2 regions of the Longicatena sp. 210702-DFI.1.196 genome follow, and region 2 is predicted to be linked to the other one. Evidence: riboswitches for the same ligand, from Rfam matches in the RefSeq annotation. Region 2 holds a riboswitch; the other holds the start of a gene.
The links. Region 2 has a riboswitch for lysine ahead of lysA (diaminopimelate decarboxylase). Riboswitches for the same ligand answer to the same signal wherever they lie in the genome.
Positions count from the first base shown of each region.

Region 1: linked by a shared signal. The riboswitch ahead of LI241_RS07115 (transporter substrate-binding domain-containing protein) and the one ahead of lysA (diaminopimelate decarboxylase) in region 2 are both predicted to bind lysine.

Region 1 is NZ_JAJCPX010000012.1:47,644-57,296, reverse strand. Features, by position in the region: gene LI241_RS07150 (RecX family transcriptional regulator) at 1-91, opposite strand, end outside; gene LI241_RS07145 (lysylphosphatidylglycerol synthase transmembrane domain-containing protein) at 82-1,149, opposite strand; gene LI241_RS07140 (glycosyltransferase family 4 protein) at 1,272-2,351, opposite strand; gene LI241_RS07135 (hypothetical protein) at 2,526-2,990, opposite strand; gene LI241_RS07130 (inositol monophosphatase family protein) at 3,069-3,926, opposite strand; gene LI241_RS07125 (amino acid ABC transporter ATP-binding protein) at 4,457-5,203, opposite strand; gene LI241_RS07120 (amino acid ABC transporter permease) at 5,200-5,967, opposite strand; gene LI241_RS07115 (transporter substrate-binding domain-containing protein) at 5,983-6,828, opposite strand; lysine riboswitch at 6,889-7,060, opposite strand; gene LI241_RS07110 (pilin N-terminal domain-containing protein) at 7,125-7,856, opposite strand; gene LI241_RS07105 (class C sortase) at 7,840-8,694, opposite strand; gene LI241_RS07100 (SpaH/EbpB family LPXTG-anchored major pilin) at 8,805-9,653, opposite strand, start outside.
Region 2 is NZ_JAJCPX010000037.1:20,688-30,340, forward strand. Features, by position in the region: gene LI241_RS13005 (folylpolyglutamate synthase/dihydrofolate synthase family protein) at 1-488, opposite strand, end outside; gene LI241_RS13010 (uracil-DNA glycosylase) at 491-1,150, opposite strand; gene LI241_RS13015 (hypothetical protein) at 1,429-1,578, shown strand; gene LI241_RS13020 (hypothetical protein) at 1,672-1,818, shown strand; lysine riboswitch at 2,143-2,307, shown strand; gene lysA (diaminopimelate decarboxylase) at 2,379-3,668, shown strand; gene LI241_RS13030 (aspartate kinase) at 3,665-4,864, shown strand; gene dapA (4-hydroxy-tetrahydrodipicolinate synthase) at 4,906-5,790, shown strand; gene dapB (4-hydroxy-tetrahydrodipicolinate reductase) at 5,784-6,506, shown strand; gene LI241_RS13045 (hypothetical protein) at 6,765-7,124, shown strand; gene LI241_RS13050 (hypothetical protein) at 7,389-7,808, shown strand; gene LI241_RS13055 (extracellular solute-binding protein) at 7,847-9,010, opposite strand; gene LI241_RS13060 (maltodextrin glycosyltransferase) at 9,203-9,653, shown strand, end outside.

The DNA of each region.
Region 1 (9,653 bases), on a different contig from region 2:
TTTTTTCTAGTTCTTTTTGTAAAGTAACGATGCTGGATACAACTCCATTAATATCTGGTGTATATGTATCGGTGAATAAACCTATTCGCATACATCCGCCTCCTTTTCCTCTTTCATCCATTTTTCACTATCATATTTCCGTTTTAAGAACAAGAAGACGACAGCCCCCACCAGCATGACAACATGGTAGGTTGAAAAACGCCATAGGATCATAACGCCGCTTGCTAATGCTGCATGTTTTACTACGGATTGAAATAAAGCCGTAAAGACCAATTCTGTTCCTCCACTCGCCCCGGGTATGGGGATAAAGGCATTGGCCATTAAGACAAAACTGGAAAGTGCTAGACAATCAATAAAACGATCTGCCCCTACAGAAACCCCCATTGCTTTCATGATAAAGTAAGGCAATGTAAATTGTATCGTCATTCGTACTATATTCAATACAACCGCCTGTAAGATCATCTTTTTCTCATGCTGCATCTTTTTGATTTCTGTAGTGAAAGATTCCATCTGTGCCGTCCAGCTGCTTAATGTCTTCTCTTTATTTTTTACAATATGCAATTTTGCCAAAATCTTTACACAGCCTTGTGACAATCGCACATATAATCGAGGAAACAACGCCATTGTCCACAAGACACCAATCACACATACATTCACAAGATAACCCAATAAGATACCAAAAAACAATGGACCGATGATTGCCATAAAATGAGAAAAACGTGCCAGAAACAAAATGGTAACATACAGCATCATCGTTGTTTGATAGACAATAAAATCAGCCCATAAGATACTGGCACCATCACTGAATTTAATCCCCTGTTTCTTAAATATATACGCTTGCGCAAATTGTCCGCCGGTTGCACTAGGTGTGATACCACTGAAAAAGATACCTACAAAACCATTTGCGATACCTTGTAAAACGGTATAATCTTTTTTACTTCTTTTAGCAAATACTGCTAAGATCCAGCCTACCACACAGGCATAGGCAATTCCCCACAGCAAAATGATCACAAGCCAGTACCAGTGCATACCGCCGATCAGCGTCATGACCTCCTGATAATGATCCTTTAATGCAAACCATAAGGCAACAACGGTCAACCCAATGATCAGCAGGAAATTCAGGACATAACTCTTTACAGAATTTTTCATCTTAATCCCTCGCTTTTAAGACCGCTCAACAAATGCGATCAACAGCATATCGCTATCTTTTAAATAATGAACAACAAAGATATAAGATATGCCTTAAGCGCAAAACAGACAGTTATTACTGCTTATTTTTTCGCTTTCTTTTCTTCTTTGCGTCTTCTCAGCAGTTCCCCACTTTCTTGCTCTTGATAAACCCTTGTATAAAAGTCCTTCCAGATCTGCAAGACATTTTCTTTTGAATAATACTGACTGATATAAGCGGAATCCTCACTGCTTTGTTGATAAAACGCCGTATCCTTTTGTAATCGGTCAATCAACATCACAAAGTCTTCATTGGATTCCCCACATTGATATTTATGAAATAAAATATCCTCATATAATTCCAAATTACGTAAGACTAATGGGCGTTTTAAATTCACTGCTTCCAAGATGGACATAGGAAACAATTCATTATAAGATGGCATGAATAACAGATTGCTCATGTTATAAATATCATTCATTTCACTGCGTGGAATGATGCCTAAAAATTTCACATTTGCAGGTGGATTTTCAACGACTTTTTTCAGTTCTTCATAGCCATCGGTAATCTTTCCAAAAGAGAACCCACCACACCAAACGAATTGAATATGCGGTAATTTTTTAGCAACCTCAATAAAGTCCAGCACCCCTTTACGAGTCTGTACCTGACCAACGCCAATAACGACAAAAGCATCTTCCGTAATGCCATATTTCTTACGTATAGCGAAACGTTCTTCTTCACTTTTTTCATAAAAGTCTTCCTTGGACACATAATTGGGAATATATACCATCTTTTCTTTAGGTATATCATAAGTTTCCAATTCTTTCATAAACGTCGGATTTACAACAATCAGATAATCGGCTGTCTTATAGAAGCTTATAACATATTTTTTGAATACATGAAATAATGCCTTAGGCAATTGAATACTGCCATCTAAGGTATCAGGTAAAAAATGTACATAACATACATTAGCATTTTTATTATTTTTCATACGCAGATAATTCTGCGGTTCTATCGTATGAGAATGAACGATATCTGCTTTTTTCACACTGTTGATGCGAACATCGAACAGATCACTTGCGCCTTCGCTGACTAGTTTCACCTGTTCCAGATAAGCACTTCCTACTCCCTGGCCTTCCACTTTATCGGCATTGGAAAGCATATTAATGACAATTCGTTTATCCAATCTGATTCCCTCCTGTTATCGCAAGAAACAAAAAAAGTTAACCTTTTTCTGCTTTGACAGAAGTATTATATCATATTTTCCATATATGGAATAGATTGACTGCTAACAACTTTGTAAGAAAGCCTTAAGAAATCCTAAGAGTTGCATAGTGTCACCTTTGAAAAAATAACTATCTTACATATAGCGCAAAAGTTCATATACATGCTGATACGCTCGTTGCAAGCGACGATATAATGTGCTTTCTACGATATCTCCTTGATGCAGCATGATGATTCTGCGATCTAAGCCGCGGACATACATATCTAACAATAGATCTTTCTCTTGCTTGGGTAATTGTAAAATCGTTTGAAGCAATTGATATGCATGATGATCACGACTTTGTTTCTGCAGATGTCGCAAATTTCGTTGCTCCATTGCTTTTAAGACTGGCTCTTTCCTCTGTTTACAGTCATTTCGTAAATCTAAGACACTTCTTGTATAATGCAAATAATCCACAAGCTCATCTTCAATTTGCAGATGCCTGCCATCTTCCTCATATAAGACACTATGCAGCCGCAATTCTTCTGCATATCGTTGCAAAAACAGCATTTCTTTCTTAATTTGCTGTGTAATTTGTTTTTGTATATGTATCTTTTCCATGCCATACCTCCTACCATACTGTCATACGATAAAAAAAAGAGAAAAGCGTAAATTTTCTCCATTTTGTATATTTTAAATTTAATTTCTCTCTAATATCTTGAAGAATTCCGTTAAATCGTAGCCGCTGACAACGATTTCCGCTTGTCGACCATGTGTATTCCAAAGGATGGGATTTCCTTTAAAATCATAAGCATATCCATGCTGCATCTTAGCCATGATCATCGCTAGCATGACATCTCGCAAATTGCGCTTTGCGCAACAATACGCCATAGCTTCATAACGCATACAAGCCAGTATTGCAGCAGGACAGTTCCATCCATGCACTTGATCATCGATCACTTCATATCCCGCATCTTGCATTTTTTCTACCAACGCTTGAGGAACCCGCGCATTCTTAAACAGTAATTTGGGCATTGGCGGTTGCGAAGGAAAGGTCAATTTTTCACCCTGTTCATAAGTTTTTAAGGATGCCTGTTCATAATACATTGTTCCAGCATCCTCAACATAAGAATAGCAAACATCACGTGCTGGAAAATAAACAATTACAATAAGTGGCTCATGTTCTTGCAGCAAAGTCACACATATCGAATAGGTATCCGCCTGCTGAATGTAGGGCAGCGTACCATCAATTGGATCAATAATGAGGGTATATGCATGATCCTGCTTTGGATATAAGCGCAACGAGGGTGTATCCTCTTCCACATCTAAAGTTACCATATGACCAAGATAAGGATACACACTTTGTAACAGCATCTCCTGTACTAACTCATCCACCTTAGTTTTCGCTTCTCTCATTGCAAAATGTGCATCACTTTCTCGTTCTTCACGTTCAATGGTTTTCCCTTCGTTTTGAATATTGGCCTGTAAATTTCTTGCCACAACACCGGCTGCTTTTACTGTTTGAAATAAAATTGGTGCTATCGTATGCACATCCATCCTTACTCATCTCCCTATCTGCTATTTATGCTGTTTCTTAGCTAAATACCTTTTGCGCATTTGCAAACCGAACATCGCACTTAAAACATCAATGCCCACATCTTGAATTTATCCGCTTCTTCCAATTACAAACAAATGAAGAAAGAAGCGCTGTTGGTACAAATACACTGCATAAAAAAGCGAGTATCCACGCATGATGATATGTGTCTTCATGAAAACAACCCTAGTATTGCATCGTCAAGCTTGTATATTCACTCCTATTCACAGCCTTCCTAAAAAAACTGCACATCATCTCTAAATAAAGTTCCTTGTTGTGCATATTCCTAACCTCGTATTTTCTCCATGTATCATCTATTTAATAGTAACGAATACAAGGTGAAAATGCAATGGAACATCGCGTATTATTTACAAACATCTCGAAACTGAAGTTGTCATAGAAAAAGTAGGGAGATTACACGGTTGTGCTTTTTCCCTACAGATTCATGATGACAAAAGGAACTAAGTGCTCCCTTTGGATTATCTTTTTTTGTTTATTGCTTTTGTAATCGATAGCGTTTTAAAAATGCTTTCGTACGTTCATTTTGTGGATGCTCAAAAAGCTCACTCGGTGTTCCCTGCTCACAAATAACACCTTGATCCATAAATACGACACGTGAACTGATATCATGAGCAAATGCCATTTCGTGTGTTACGACGATCATGGTTAAACCATCTTTAGCCAATTGTTTCATGACATACAGAACATCACCTACCATTTCCGGATCTAATGCACTGGTTGGCTCATCAAACAATAGGATTTCAGGATCCATACACAAAGCGCGAGCAATTGCCACACGCTGCTTCTGACCGCCAGATAGCTGCATACTGCTGGCATTGGCAAACATCTCCATACCAACCTTACGCAGATTATCCAACGCTTTTGCCTTCGCCTCTTCTTTACTGCGTTTCAAGACCTTGAGCTGGCCTAGCATACAGTTTTCTAATACCGTTTTATTATTGAATAAATTAAATGACTGAAACACCATACCAACATGTGATCGATGAACATTCAAATTCAACTCACCCTTTAAGATATCCTTACCATGATAAAGTATTTCACCGGCATCCGGTGTTTCTAATAAATTGATACAGCGTAATAACGTTGATTTTCCACTTCCGCTAGAACCAATAATAGTAATAACCTCATTGCTATCACAGTGAAAATCAATATCCTTTAACACTTCCAAAGAACCAAAATGTTTTTTTAAATGACGAATTTCTAACAAAGTATCACTCATGCCAAATCACCTGCCTTAGGTACGCTTTGACTAGTCGGAAAGGAAGTCTTAGGCATATGCAGACGTTTTTCAATCCATGTCAACAATAGCGTAGCAGCACTCGTCAATAGCAAATAAATAACACAGGTAGATAGAAAGGTTTCCGTAAACAGCATCATACTTCCCGCTACAGAACTAGATTGGAAAAACAATTCCATTACGCCAATGACATTCAGCATAGAACTATCTTTGATATTAACAATTAATTCATTGCCTAAAGAAGGGAAGGAGTTGCGAATGGCTTGTGGTAAAACGATGGCTGTCATGGTCTGTGTATTTGTCATACCAAGACTTCGAGCAGCCTCAATTTGCCCCTTATCGATAGATTGAATCCCTGCTCGTATGATTTCGGACATGTAAGCACCCGTGTTTACAGATATGATGACGACTCCAGCAACATTAGCACTCCATCCCAGATAAGGGCGCAATGCATAATACAGAAACATTGCCTGTACCATCATTGGCGTACCCCTAAAAAACCATACATATACTGCCACAATGCTATGCAAGATACGTTTTACTATACGTATTGGCATACGATCACGCGGCTCTATTTTTACGGCTCTGACACCACCAAGCACTAGACCAATCAATAAACCGAAGAAAGTGCCCAATACTGCCAACATTAACGTAATCTTAATACCATACCATAATAATGGTATATTGTTTTGGAATATCCACCAGGCTTTTGGCAGCATTCCTTCAGGAACAGCAGCAATTACCATGTAAGAAACTCCTCCTTATTCTGCCTTAGGCTGAGCTTTTCGTGCTTCTTTCATCCATTCATCTCGCGTTTTCTTAGAAAGATTATCAACTGCTTTTTGAACGTCTTTAAAGAGCTGGGAATCACTAGTCCCTTTCTTCATAGCAATAGAAACACTTGTATCAATGTCAAAGCCCTTCCCTTTTTTGAAATGTACAATGGTAAGATCCTTATTAGCCGCAACTGCCCCTTCAGCTACAGGAAGTTCCGCTGTAATACCATCCACTTCTTTTTTCTGTAAAGCCACGATCATTTCAGGATAAGTCGCTTTTGGTGTTGCATGCTTTACCCCTTTGATTTGATCAATGACCGTATCATAATTCGTACTCTTCTGACCAATAACGGTTTTGCCCTTAAATTGTTGAATATCATTGTATTTTGCAACCTTTTTATCACTCTTACGAACGATCATAACCATTTCACTTTCATAATATGGCGTAGTAAAATCCATACCTGCGCGGCGTTTATCATCGGCTGTCATCCCAGCAATCACCGCATCAATCTCACCTGAATTCAATGCTGGCTGTAATCCTTCCCAGCTAACTTTTTTAACTTCGATTTCACGATCCAACTGTTCTGCCACATAACGTGCCACACGTACATCATAGCCATCACAATAACCGGCTCCACCGATTGCTACACTGGTATCTGTCTGCTCATTGCTCTGCCAATTAAATGGCGCATAGTTACATTCCATACCAACTACAAACTTTTCTTTACCAGTTACGCTAGATACATTTTTTCCATCATCTTCGCTTCCTCCACATCCGGAAAGCACAAATGTCATTGCCAATGCGGCTGTTGCTAATTTCTTAAGTTTCATTTTTTTACCTCTTTTCTTAATACACAAAAAAGTCGCGCTATTGCACGACTCCATAGTTCGAGTGTCAATAGCTCCTCTTCATCTTACATGAAGGAGTGTTATCGGTATTTCCAGATAACCCCAGATAACTTCCCCGCCGGAAAATCACCTTCGGCGATGATTACCTTTCAAAGTTTTCACTGCCTGCCGGCTCCTACTCCTACTCTGACGCATCGCTGCCTCTATATGATTTTTTTGTCTTTCCTACTTTATCGCAATTCATCTTTTTTGTCAACCGTCAATTATTTACAATTTCTTCATAAATTTTGACTTGCTTTTCTATACTTTCCATAGAGCAGCAATAGCCCTCCACTGCCTAAGAAGAGGCTCAAGATCTCTATTCTCCTGGTAATATCTTTCGTCTGCACATCTTTATTTGCAGAAGATGATGCATCATTCCCCGTTGCGAAAGAGGGGTCTTTTTGATGAGAGGCAGAAGAATCATCGTCTTGTATTGGTAAAGTTTTGTTTTCAAATTTTGGTTCTATCACAACTTCCCATTGTTCTTTCCCATCCATCTGCAATGGAACACTAAACAACGATGGGGCACTGCTATAAATACTGTCTTGTAGAGTTGCCTGCTTTTCTTGTACTAATAAATACATCCCCGCTTCTTGCTTAGTAAAAACCGCTTCACCTTGACTATTAGTTGTACTCTGTATACCTTTTAAACCATGCTCATGTACATAATCGGCTAACATTTGAGCATTTTGTTTTTGATGCAAAGAATCCATATCATCTAAATTCAGTGATACATGCAGAAAATCACCACTTTGAGTCCATTCTGAATCTTTCCAATCGGCAACTTTGTATATCGCAAACGATACATTTTGTAATGCGTGCCTATCATCACCATCCTTTTGTATGATTGCTTTGATAATGACATTTCCATATTCCTTTGCGTATGCAATACCAAAAGGCATTATAAAAAGCAGACTGCAGAAGAAAATACCAATACTGATTTTATATCGTTTATTTCCTTTCTTCATATGCGTTTCCTTTCTTTCGTACATACCACTTTACACTTATATATACCCCAATTAATACAATACATGCAACACCTAATGCTTTAATATAGAATGGCAATTCAGCCTTTAATTCCATTTCATCAGCTATTTTAACAGCTTCCTCATAAGGAATCCTTGTTCCTCTCACTAATAGGCGATGTGTATTTATCGCATAAGGCGTACACGTCAATAAAGTTACATAATCTTTTCCTTCTACTATGGATAACGCCTGGGTTTGTGTTGGTTTCACAGTTAGTATCTGATCCACCTGATAAGCAAGGGTATGATGCAAAACTTTGATGTAAAATACGTCCCCTTTTTCCATTTTATCCAGATCGGTAAAAAGTTTTGCGCTAGGCAATCCCCGATGTCCAGATAATACCGTATGACTTGTTTCCCCGCCCACCGGCAAAGAAGTTTCTGGTAAATGTCCGATACCAGATTGTAATACACGTTCGCTTATTCCGTGATAAATTGGCGATAAAATATGAATCTTCGGTATCTCAATATAACCAAGCATGCCATTTCCATCTATATCTAGCAGTTTATTATAAGTAGTATGCTTCAACTGTTTCGCTTCTTCACTGAAGGGATCAAGTATCTCACTGTTTCCAATTAATGTTCGATTATATGCCAATGCCTTTTGCATCATTTCATCTTCTTGCTGTTGCGTAATATGTGATACTTCCTGTTCATAATCTGTAGCAATCGTTGTCGCATGTCGCTGATTCAAATAATTGCTAATAGCCGGATAAAATAAGATACCTAACCCTATCAGATAGCCACATATTCGCAAACACATAAAGATTCGTCTTTTCATAACCTCATCCTCAATCTTATCTTTCTTCCGCAATAGGCACAAGCTTTCTCATGCCCATTGCGGAAAAAACAGGTGATTTTCTTAAATAAAGTCCTGTTCTTCCTTTTTACTTATGCTCTTCTGCGTTTTCTACTAATGGCAGAACAGCTAATCATCACTGCTAAAATACCAACACCAACGATAGTGAACATAATCGTACCATTCCCACCTGTATCCGGTAATACACTGCCTGATTTGTTCTCAATTGGAATTTCTGGAGAAGCATCTTTATTTGTTATTGTTATTGTTTTTGATTGATCTCCTATTGTATATGTAACATCCACTTTCTCTAATTTTTGTGTACTAGTATTATAAGTTGGCGCAATCTTGATCGTTACATCTCCTACAAGTTTATTGTAACCATCAGGAGCTTTGATTTCTTTTAACTTATAAGTTCCAGCATCAAGTCCACTTATTTTTACTTTACCATCATCATCAGAGGTTATAACAGCTGAAGTAAAACCTTCTTTATTTGCCTCCTCTGAAGTAGCCTGTCGGTAATTTCCTCCAGTAAAGGCAATTAAATTAATTTTAGAAGTACCATCTGCTTTATACAATTCAAATTGTGCCCCAGCTAAAGGTGTTTTTGATTCAGCATCATTTGTATCTGTTAAATAATACTTATAAATCGTAAAATCAAAAGTATGTACATCAACTACACTAGGCTCAGAGTCTTCAGTTCCTGTTGCTGGATTCGATGGGTCATTGCTATACTCTACAGTTGCGCTATTGGAATTCGGATTCATTCCGGAAACTGCTTTTTCATTTAAAATAGCTGTATACGTAACCTCTATTGATACTCCTACTGAATCCTTGTTAGAAATAAAGTTATTAAAGGTTATTGTAATGCTTTGCCCATTTTTAGTTAAAGTATATGTATCCTCTTTCGGTGTATCTGTATTATCTTCCGTTAAAATCTT
Region 2 (9,653 bases):
TGATCCAATCCGATGTTTGTTATCACGCTGATCAATGGTTCCAAAATATTGGTCGCATCTTTGCGGCCTCCTAAACCAACCTCAAACACGGCATAGTCCACATGATGCCTTTCAAAGTAAATGCATGCCAGCATCATATCAATCTCGAACATGCTCAGATCCCAGGTAAGCCAACTTTCATAATAAGTATTGGCAATTTCTATGAATTCTTTTTCATCCATATACATATCATTGATGCGGATGCGGTCTAAATGCGTAATCATATAAGGAGAGGTAAAGGAGCCTACACAATACCCTGCTTCCTGCAGCATACTGCGGATATCATTGGTCGTAGAACCTTTTCCATTCGTCCCTGCAACATGAATACTTTTTAGTTTCTTTTGGGGATCCCCTATGCTCTTCATATAGTCCTTAAAATGCATCAAACCATATCCGCGATTCTTCCGTCCTTCAATAAGCTGAATAATTTCCTCTGCCTTTGTAAACATATTTAATCCTCAATCTTCCATTGCACCGGTGAATGCCCCATCTTTAACAAAGCAGTATTTGTCTTAGAAAATGGCTGACTGCCAAAGAATCCATGATAGGCCGATAAAGGAGAAGGATGTGCTGAAGTTATGATATGATGTAGCGGATTGGTAATGAATTCTGCTTTCTGTTGTGCCCAATTCCCCCATAAAAGGAATACAATACCTTCTTCTTTTTCATTCAATGCGCGAATAACGGTATCGGTAAAAATTTCCCATCCTTTTTTACGATGAGAACCGGCTTTTCCACACTCGACACTTAACACTGCATTCATCATGAAAACACCCTGTCTGGCCCAATCCAGCAAATAGCCATGTGAGGGCATATCGATATCCAAATCGGTCTTTAGTTCCTTATATATATTACGCAGACTTGGTGGCAGCTTTACCCCCTTGCGCACGGAAAAACACAAACCATGTGCCTGATTTGGCTGATGATAAGGATCCTGCCCCAAAATCACTACTTTCACCTTTTCATATGGACAAACATCAAAACAGGTAAACAAATCCTCACGTGGAGGAAAAATCGCCTTGGTTTTATATTCTTCATCTAAAAAAGCCATCAATTCTTGATAATAAGGCTTCTGTATTTCCTGTTGAAACAAATCATTCCAGCGCTTCATATGCATCACCTTCCAAACGCAGTAATCATACCATAAGACCATCTTCTTCACAATGTGCATAATTTTAAAAAAAAGTAGTGAGAATGAAACTTTTTGGCTTTTTCTTTCGTTAACTTAGTGAAGGAGTGCTAATTATAAAGATAGACAAAAAAATATCATAAAAAATTCTTAATTTTTCTAAAGATTGTCTTACATTTTAGTAATACACCCCTATCAAAAAAAGAATCATGCTATAATGCGGTTAGATAAACAAACACTTACGAAGTGAGGTGACTGATATGAAAGGGAAAGATCTTACCACGAATACAACGATTGCGACAACCCATCCGGATAATACAATACTGACGGCAATTGTGAAACCACGTAACATCCTGATTGTCATTGGTCTAATGGCTGTCTTTATCTTATCTTTTTATTTATTCACCTAGTACACGAGAAGATTCTTACAATTTCATAACTTTTCATGCAAAATAAGAGAAGTGTGCTATAATAGGTGAACCATGAACTGAGGGGTGAGAGGTATGATAGAGAAAAACATGCATCCGGAAAAACCGATGCCAGAAGAAGAGCGTGATTTACTAGGGGAAATCTTCAGTTTTCGTAATGTACTTCTATGTGCAATTGTGTTGGGAGTGCTATTAGTAGTCATTAATATCTTCGCGAAATAAAGAACGATAAACCATACCATATCATATAAAAGACACGTCTTATCAATGTACAAGCCACATGGTGATGATTGGCAAACATGCTAAAGACACGTGTCTTTTTTTTTATCGTCATTTGGTGATGTAGGTGGCAACTGTTTATGTTTGAAAAAAAGTACCGTATTGTTTCCTTTCAACGATCCTCTCTCAGCTTTCCCAAAAACAAATTTCCCTAATTCTGGGATGAAAAAGGTCTTAATATCTTGATAGTGTAAATGTTTTCTGAAATTTATTCTGTTATTTTCATAATGTTATTGTAATTTCATCTCATTAGTGGTATGATACAACCAATCAGATAGAGGAGCGGAAGCGACAAAGTTAATTGGAGTCGGCGGACATTTGACAGTTAGCTGAAGCAATTTCGCCGAACTACAACTTTTGGCAAGAAGTTGTGGTGGGTTTATGGAGAACATCCATAAAACTGTCTACAGTCGTAGGAGTGCTATCTTATTGTCCATGTAGTAAGTAAATTTCACATGCCAGTAAGGTCATTATCCTACTGGCATTTTTTAACGAGGTGATGAATGATGAAAGATAACGTTTTACACATCCAAGGCGTGTCTGTAGAACAGCTTGCGACGGCTTGCCAGACCCCTTTGTATATTTATGATGAGAATAAAATAACGGAAAAGCTTAGCCGTTTTCATGAATTATTTCAATCAGATACTTTTAAAACAGAAGTACTCTATGCATCCAAAGCGTTTTCCTGTAAAGCCATGGTAGAACTGGTCGCGCAATACGGTTTGTCCTTAGATGTCGTCAGTGGTGGTGAATTATATACCGCAAAACAAGCTGGATTTCCTATGGAACGTGTATATTTTCATGGCAATAATAAATCCTATGATGAAATCATGATGGCCTTAGACTATGGTGTTGGAACAATCATTGTCGATAATGCGATGGAATGCGATATGCTGGTAAAAGCCGTAAAACGCAGTGGCCGCAGCATCAAAACCATGTTAAGAGTAAATCCAGGTGTTGAAGCACATACACATAAATACATTGTGACCGCCCATTTAGATAGTAAGTTTGGCATTTCTATCACCAAGAAAAAAGAAATTGCCGCCATGATCCATACATTAACAAGCGTTGCGGAAATTACTTTTCTTGGTTATCACTCCCATATCGGTTCCCAGATATTTGATAAACAGGCTTATGTAGCGGAAATTGAAAAGCTCATGCAATTTACAAAAGAAATGCAAACTGAATATGATATTCATATCTCAGCTTTAAATTTAGGCGGCGGCTTTGCGGCACTTTATACGAATGCCGATCATCCTATTCCTTTACAAGATGTTTGTCATACTATCTTAGATACTTGTAAGAAAGAAAATGCCAAACAACAATTAAACATCGAAAAAATTATGATTGAACCAGGTCGCAGCATCGTAGCAGAAGCTGGCAGTACCCTATATCGTGTCGGTTATCAAAAACAAACAGAGCATAAGAAGTATATCTTTGTCGATGGCGGTATGAGTGATAATATTCGTCCAGCATTGTATCAGGCAGAATATGCCTGTGATATCGCCAATCGCATGCAGGAAGAAAAAACAGAAACCGTAACAATTGCCGGAAAATGCTGTGAATCAGGAGATATTTTGATTGAGAATGCCAAATTGCCAAAGATATCACAAAATGATCTGCTAATTATTTATACGACCGGTGCCTATGGCTATAGTATGGCCAGCAATTATAATAAGCTGGGACGTCCGGCAGTCGTTTTCGTAAAAGATGGCCATGCCCGTGTCGTCATTAAAAAAGAAAGCTATGAAAACATGTTGGACTTAGAATGTAATGAGGTCATCAACGTATGAATATAGTAGAGAAGTATGGAGGAACAAGCGTAGCCGATCTGGATAAGATACGCGCTATTGCTCAGCATGTCAAAGAAATGAAAGAGGCTGGTCACAATGTGATTCTGGTAGCTAGTGCCATGGGAAAAACCACAAATAAGCTTATTGAAATGGCAACGGCATTAGGTGGTCATACCAATGATAGAGAAATGGATTCCCTTTTATCTACCGGTGAACAGCGAACGATTACCCTATTAGCCATGGCGATTGATGCACTTGGAATACCGGCGATTTCCTTAACCGGATATCAATGTGGTTTCATTACCAGCCATCATCATGCACATGCGCGTATTAAAGATATTGACATCACCAATTTACAAAAACACCTGGACGATGGAAAGGTTGTGGTGGTGGCTGGTTTTCAAGGAGCTACCGAGCATGGTGAAATTACGACGTTAGGAAGAGGCGGCAGTGATACAACGGCCGTCGCCTTAGCTGCCAAACTTGGCTGGGACTGCTATATTTATACCGATGTCAATGGTGTTTATACCATTGATCCAAGAATGTATCCAAAAGCCAAACGTTTAAAAGAAATCACATATAATGAAATGATGCAGATGGCTTGTTTGGGCGCCGGTGTTTTGGAAACACGCAGTGTAGAGCTGGCTAGTAAATACAATGTACGCCTATTCTTAGGAAAAGCCTTAGAGAAAGATAAAAGTAAGGGGACGTTTATTATGGAAAAAACGAAAAATCTGGAAGATATGCCGATTACCGGTATTAGTATCAAGGAAGATTATGCAATTATGCGGGTGAACGATCTTCCCAATGATGGTATCTTTCTTGGCGAGTTGTTCACACTGATTGCCAAATTAGATATCAATTTAGATACAATATCGCAACAGTTGACGCATGATGGTAAAGTTAACTTTTCATTTTACTGTAATAAAAAACAATCGGATACCATTTTAAAGCATATCGATGAGTTAAATTCCAAATATCCGATTTCCCGTCTGTTGGGCTTTGTGAAACTTTCGGTCGTCGGTGTCGGCATTTCCACACACAGTGGTATAGCGGCAAAAGTATTAAGTACCTTAAATGCACATAATATTCGATATTACATGATAACATCAAGTGAGATTTCTATCTCATTGACCATAGAGGAAAAAGATAAACAGAAAGCAATTGAAGTCTTAGGGGAAGCCTTTGATCTTTAATCTATTTATAACAAAACACCGAAAGGTGAAAGGAGAACATCATGAAATTTGATCTTAAGGGAAGTATTGTAGCACTTATCACACCCTTCCATGAAGATGGAAGTGTCAATTTTGAAAAGTTACACGAATTATTAGAATGGCATGTTGCCAATCATACCGATGGTATACTGGTTTTAGGAACGACCGGTGAAAGCAGCACCATGACGCATGAGGAAGATGATGCTGTCGTCGAATTTACCTTACAAACGATTAACAAGCGAATCCCGGTCATTGTCGGCAGTGGCTCTAACTGTACACAGACAGCTGTTGAAAAAAGCTTGAAGTATGAAGAAATGGGAGCCGATGCCTTACTGGTCATTTCCCCATATTACAACAAAGCCAATGCCAGTGGAATGATTCAGCATTTTCTGGCCGTAGCCGATGCCGTTCATACACCAATCATCATGTATAACATTCCTGGCCGAACAGGTTGCAGTATCTCTGAAGAAGCCGTTGCCGTATTAAGTAAACATGAACATATTTGCGGTATTAAAGAAGCAAGCGGAAATATCGCTTATGCGACAAATATCGCCCGTTATCTGAATGATGATTTCCGTATGTATTCTGGAAATGATGACATGATTGTTCCTTTATTATCTTTAGGTGCCAGTGGTGTGATTTCTGTATTGGCAAATGTGATGCCACAAGAAACACACGATATGGTGATGGCATATTTACATCATGATGTAGATACAGCCTTACAGATACAGTTAGATAATTTAGATCTCATTCACGCTTTATTTATTGAAGTCAATCCGATTCCTGTCAAAGAAGCTTTGAATCTGATGGGCAAACAGGTTGGTGGATATCGTCTGCCGTTATGTGAAATGTCAGAAGAACATAAAGAGGTATTAGCTGCTAAAATGAAGGAGAAAGGTTTATGCTAAATATTCTAGTCGCAGGCTTTGGCAAGATGGGAAGACTGGTTGTCGACAGTATTCAGAAACAAGAAGATATGCAGGTGGTAATGATTGCCGATGGTACTCAGAAACCTGATTTATCAACACTGCAAGAAGAACTGCATGCGATTATCGACTTTTCACATCCCGCCAATTTAGAGTGGATTGCCCCTTATGTGAAGGAGCATCATACGCCTTATATCTGTGGAACGACCGGACATAGTGATATGCAGAAACAAGAAATCAATGCTTTAGGTATGTATGCCCCTATTGTCTTTCAAGCAAATTTCTCACTAGGTATTGCTGTCATGCAGGAAATTCTTAAGATGGTGACACCCTTGTTAGAAGATAGTTTTGACATGGAAGTCATAGAAGCACACCACAATCAAAAACAGGATGCACCTAGCGGCACAGCAAAGATGCTTGTCGATATTCTGAACAAGGATCATGCCTATGAAGAAGTACATGGAAGAGAAGGGTTCATTGGCAAACGACAAAAAGAAATCGGTATTCATGCCGTACGAGGCGGTACGGTTGCCGGAGAGCACAGTGTCCTCTATCTTGGAGAAGATGAAGTTCTGGAAATCAAACATACGGCTAATAGTAAACAGATTTTTGTGAATGGTGCTTTACGCGCAGCACGCTTTATCCAAAACAAGCCCCATGGTACGTATACCATGAAAGATATCTTATTTAATGAATAAAAACAACGAGAAAGTCTCTTACATAACGGATTATGTAGGAGGCTTTTCCATGTGTATGTTCAAGTGCTGTATACAATCTAAACAAACACTAAAACTTTGGTATTCACAATAGAAAGCTTGTCTTTTCCCAAAAAAGCGGTATGATGGATGTAGAAAGATAACCATAACATTAATTAGGAGATGTGATACCCATGGGATGAATAGAATAAGAAATATGATATAAAATCCTAAACGTATAGGGATTAGAAAGGAGTTAAAATGATGAAAGAATTTAGGAGTATTGTAATTGACGCAGATTCAAACACTTATACTATTAAAGATGGAACACAGGGAGAATACAAGTTATCAGAAATTAAAAAATATAGTATTTTAAATGAACATGCAAATTATCGTGGAAAAGCAGAACCTTTTCTTCATCAGGTACTTGGTGGTGCTTCCTCTTTTATAGCTGTAGAACCTAAATTGTATGTGGGAATTAAAATCACTACGACTGCAAATGAAACTTTAGCTGTTTATATTTCAGAGAATCCTGTATTGTTTAATTCTGATGCTTATATTGAAGATAAGCAAGAAGCAGAAAGAGTAAAAGCGGTATTTGATGAGTTCTTTAAAAAATAAAATTATGAATTATTAAAGCCTAGAAAATTGGGACATGAACAAAATCTAATTAGATTATTCTTGTCTATAAGATAATTAGATCAAACAAAAGAGATCAACATGGAAAAGAAAAATATTGGATATTATATCGGTATATTCGTTTTAGGTATCATTACCGGGTTTATCATCTTTGAGATACTGCTTTAGAAAAGACAGTAACTCTGTTTCATACATGTATTAAAAAGATAACTGCTATCATTTATAGCAAAAAGAGAGGGATCTTGTATGAATAAAAAGAAAATTGTGTTACTTTCTTTGCTCCTTCTTATGTTTCTTTGTAATCTAACTGCTTGCACGCAAAAGAGTAAAGATTCTGACTCCAAGCCTTATGAAGAACGCATAAAAGCAATTGTTAAATATTCCGGACCAAAAACACTTAAAAAAGATAGTGATTTTGATATTAACGAATACTTGGATGTTTATGAAATGCAAAGCGATAAAAAGGTTAAATTCAAACACGTTGAAGATTATAAGTGGCCACAAAAACTTTGTTATTCTATAGAAGTTGATTGTGGTGACGGTAAACAAAGTTGTGAGTTTTCTACAGAAGTACCAAATTTTTATACTTTCTCAGTAATTGCAGGAAGTTCTGAAGGTGCTTATACGATTAAAGAAATAGATATAACTGTTCAAGATAAGAACTAATGAATTTTTATAAAAAGTGATGGTTGCATCACTTTTTATTATTTACCTATGCTCCATGTCCTTAGATTTTTTACCAATTCCTTATAAACTTTAGCTGCGGAATCTTTACTACAAATATAGTTTTGTAAGATTGATGTAAAATCACTTTGGTTTATCAACATTTCCATTGTAATTCCCGGATTTTCTTCTATTATTGACAGATTATATAGTTGTGTTGTATTTACAGCCTCTATGAGTTCCTTTTTAGCATGATCATAAATATCGAAATCTTTTACATCCTCGCTACACAATAAAGGTACTTTCATATTAGTGTCTAATAATGCCTGTATCCCTTTCTTCGATCGTACCATAGCTAGAAACCGTCTTGCTGTATTCGGGTATTTACACTCTTTTGTTACGGCAAATCCAAACGTCGTAAACGGCGGTGCTATGGTTTCTTCTTGCCAAGATGGCATCGCCATGAAATGTAGATTACCATTTTGATAGGCACCTCTTTTTTCATACTGAAACTTTGTCGATAGTAAGCCACATAAATAATCATCACCATTATAAAAATCCTTTTGCTGTATCAAATCATCCGGCATATCCAATTTTGTATTTATTTCCTTATATGCTTTTAACTGCTTGATTGTCTGCTCTTTAGGAAAAAGATTGGTAAATGGAATTGTTTCCTCTGGAAGTAGTTTAGCGAAAAACGGATATACATATTCTCCCATATGATTATGATAATAACGTACATGACTTTCTGCCATTTGCTCAAAACTAACTAGATCTTCTTCCGACAATTTATTTTTTTCTAACATATCCTTGCGATAACAAAACACCAGTCCCTCCCCAATAACAGGTGTATAATAATCGCTTAATTCCTTTCTCTGTAAACTATTTGGCACATCATATGTATATGACACTTCCTTTATCTCCATGAGCTTATCTTTTAAAAAAGTTGCGTCAATATCGTTCGTCCAGATAATATCTTGTTTGATATCCTGGGTAAAGTAATAAGGTTGTACAACGAAATGTAAAGCATCTTTTTGTTTCGGATAGCTACGATTCCATAAATCGTTTAATTTATCCGCATATGCCTGATGTTCCACCTGAATCAACAGATGCGCATCTTTTTCAGTCATTTCAATCTTTTCTCTTGAAGCATTACTACATGCACAAAGAAACGCTGTTATACCTAACAAAATTAGTTTTTTCATGTCCTCACCTGTTTTGAGTATAACAACTTCTATCATCACATTCTGTCGAATTCACATATGCCTTTTTAATCATCTGTATCCTTCATTTGCGATAACTTTATATAAGCTTTCCCGTATGAAAAAAAGCAAAGATTCGTTTGGCTTTTTCCTGCTTGTATACTATACTATAACTATAGACAAGGGGGTTTTCCAATGAACCATGTTACAGCACTTTATCATGCATTAGAGAAAGAAGAGAAACTCCACCACGATGACATTTACAATTATGCGATTCCTAATGCATGGAATATGTATGGCTATCCGGATAAGAAAAACTTACGCAGCCGTGAAATTCTGGTCAATCCATACCGCTTTTATCTTTTTACTTTGCGCCACATCTTAATGGATGAACAAGGAAAAGTGAAAAAAAGCATTCCTTTTCAAGATGCTAAAGCTTCAAAAGGCAGCTGGCTGAAAAAGTCCAGTATATATTCCCTCATGGTACGTACTGCCACGGCATGGGATCACGATCGTGATGATGCATTGCCACATGATAATTTGTATCATTTAAGTGATAATGGCACTTTTTTGAAGAGTATTTTATTAATTCCCTACTTAAAACGCATGGGTATAAACACCATACTTATGCACCAGCCATTTGCTT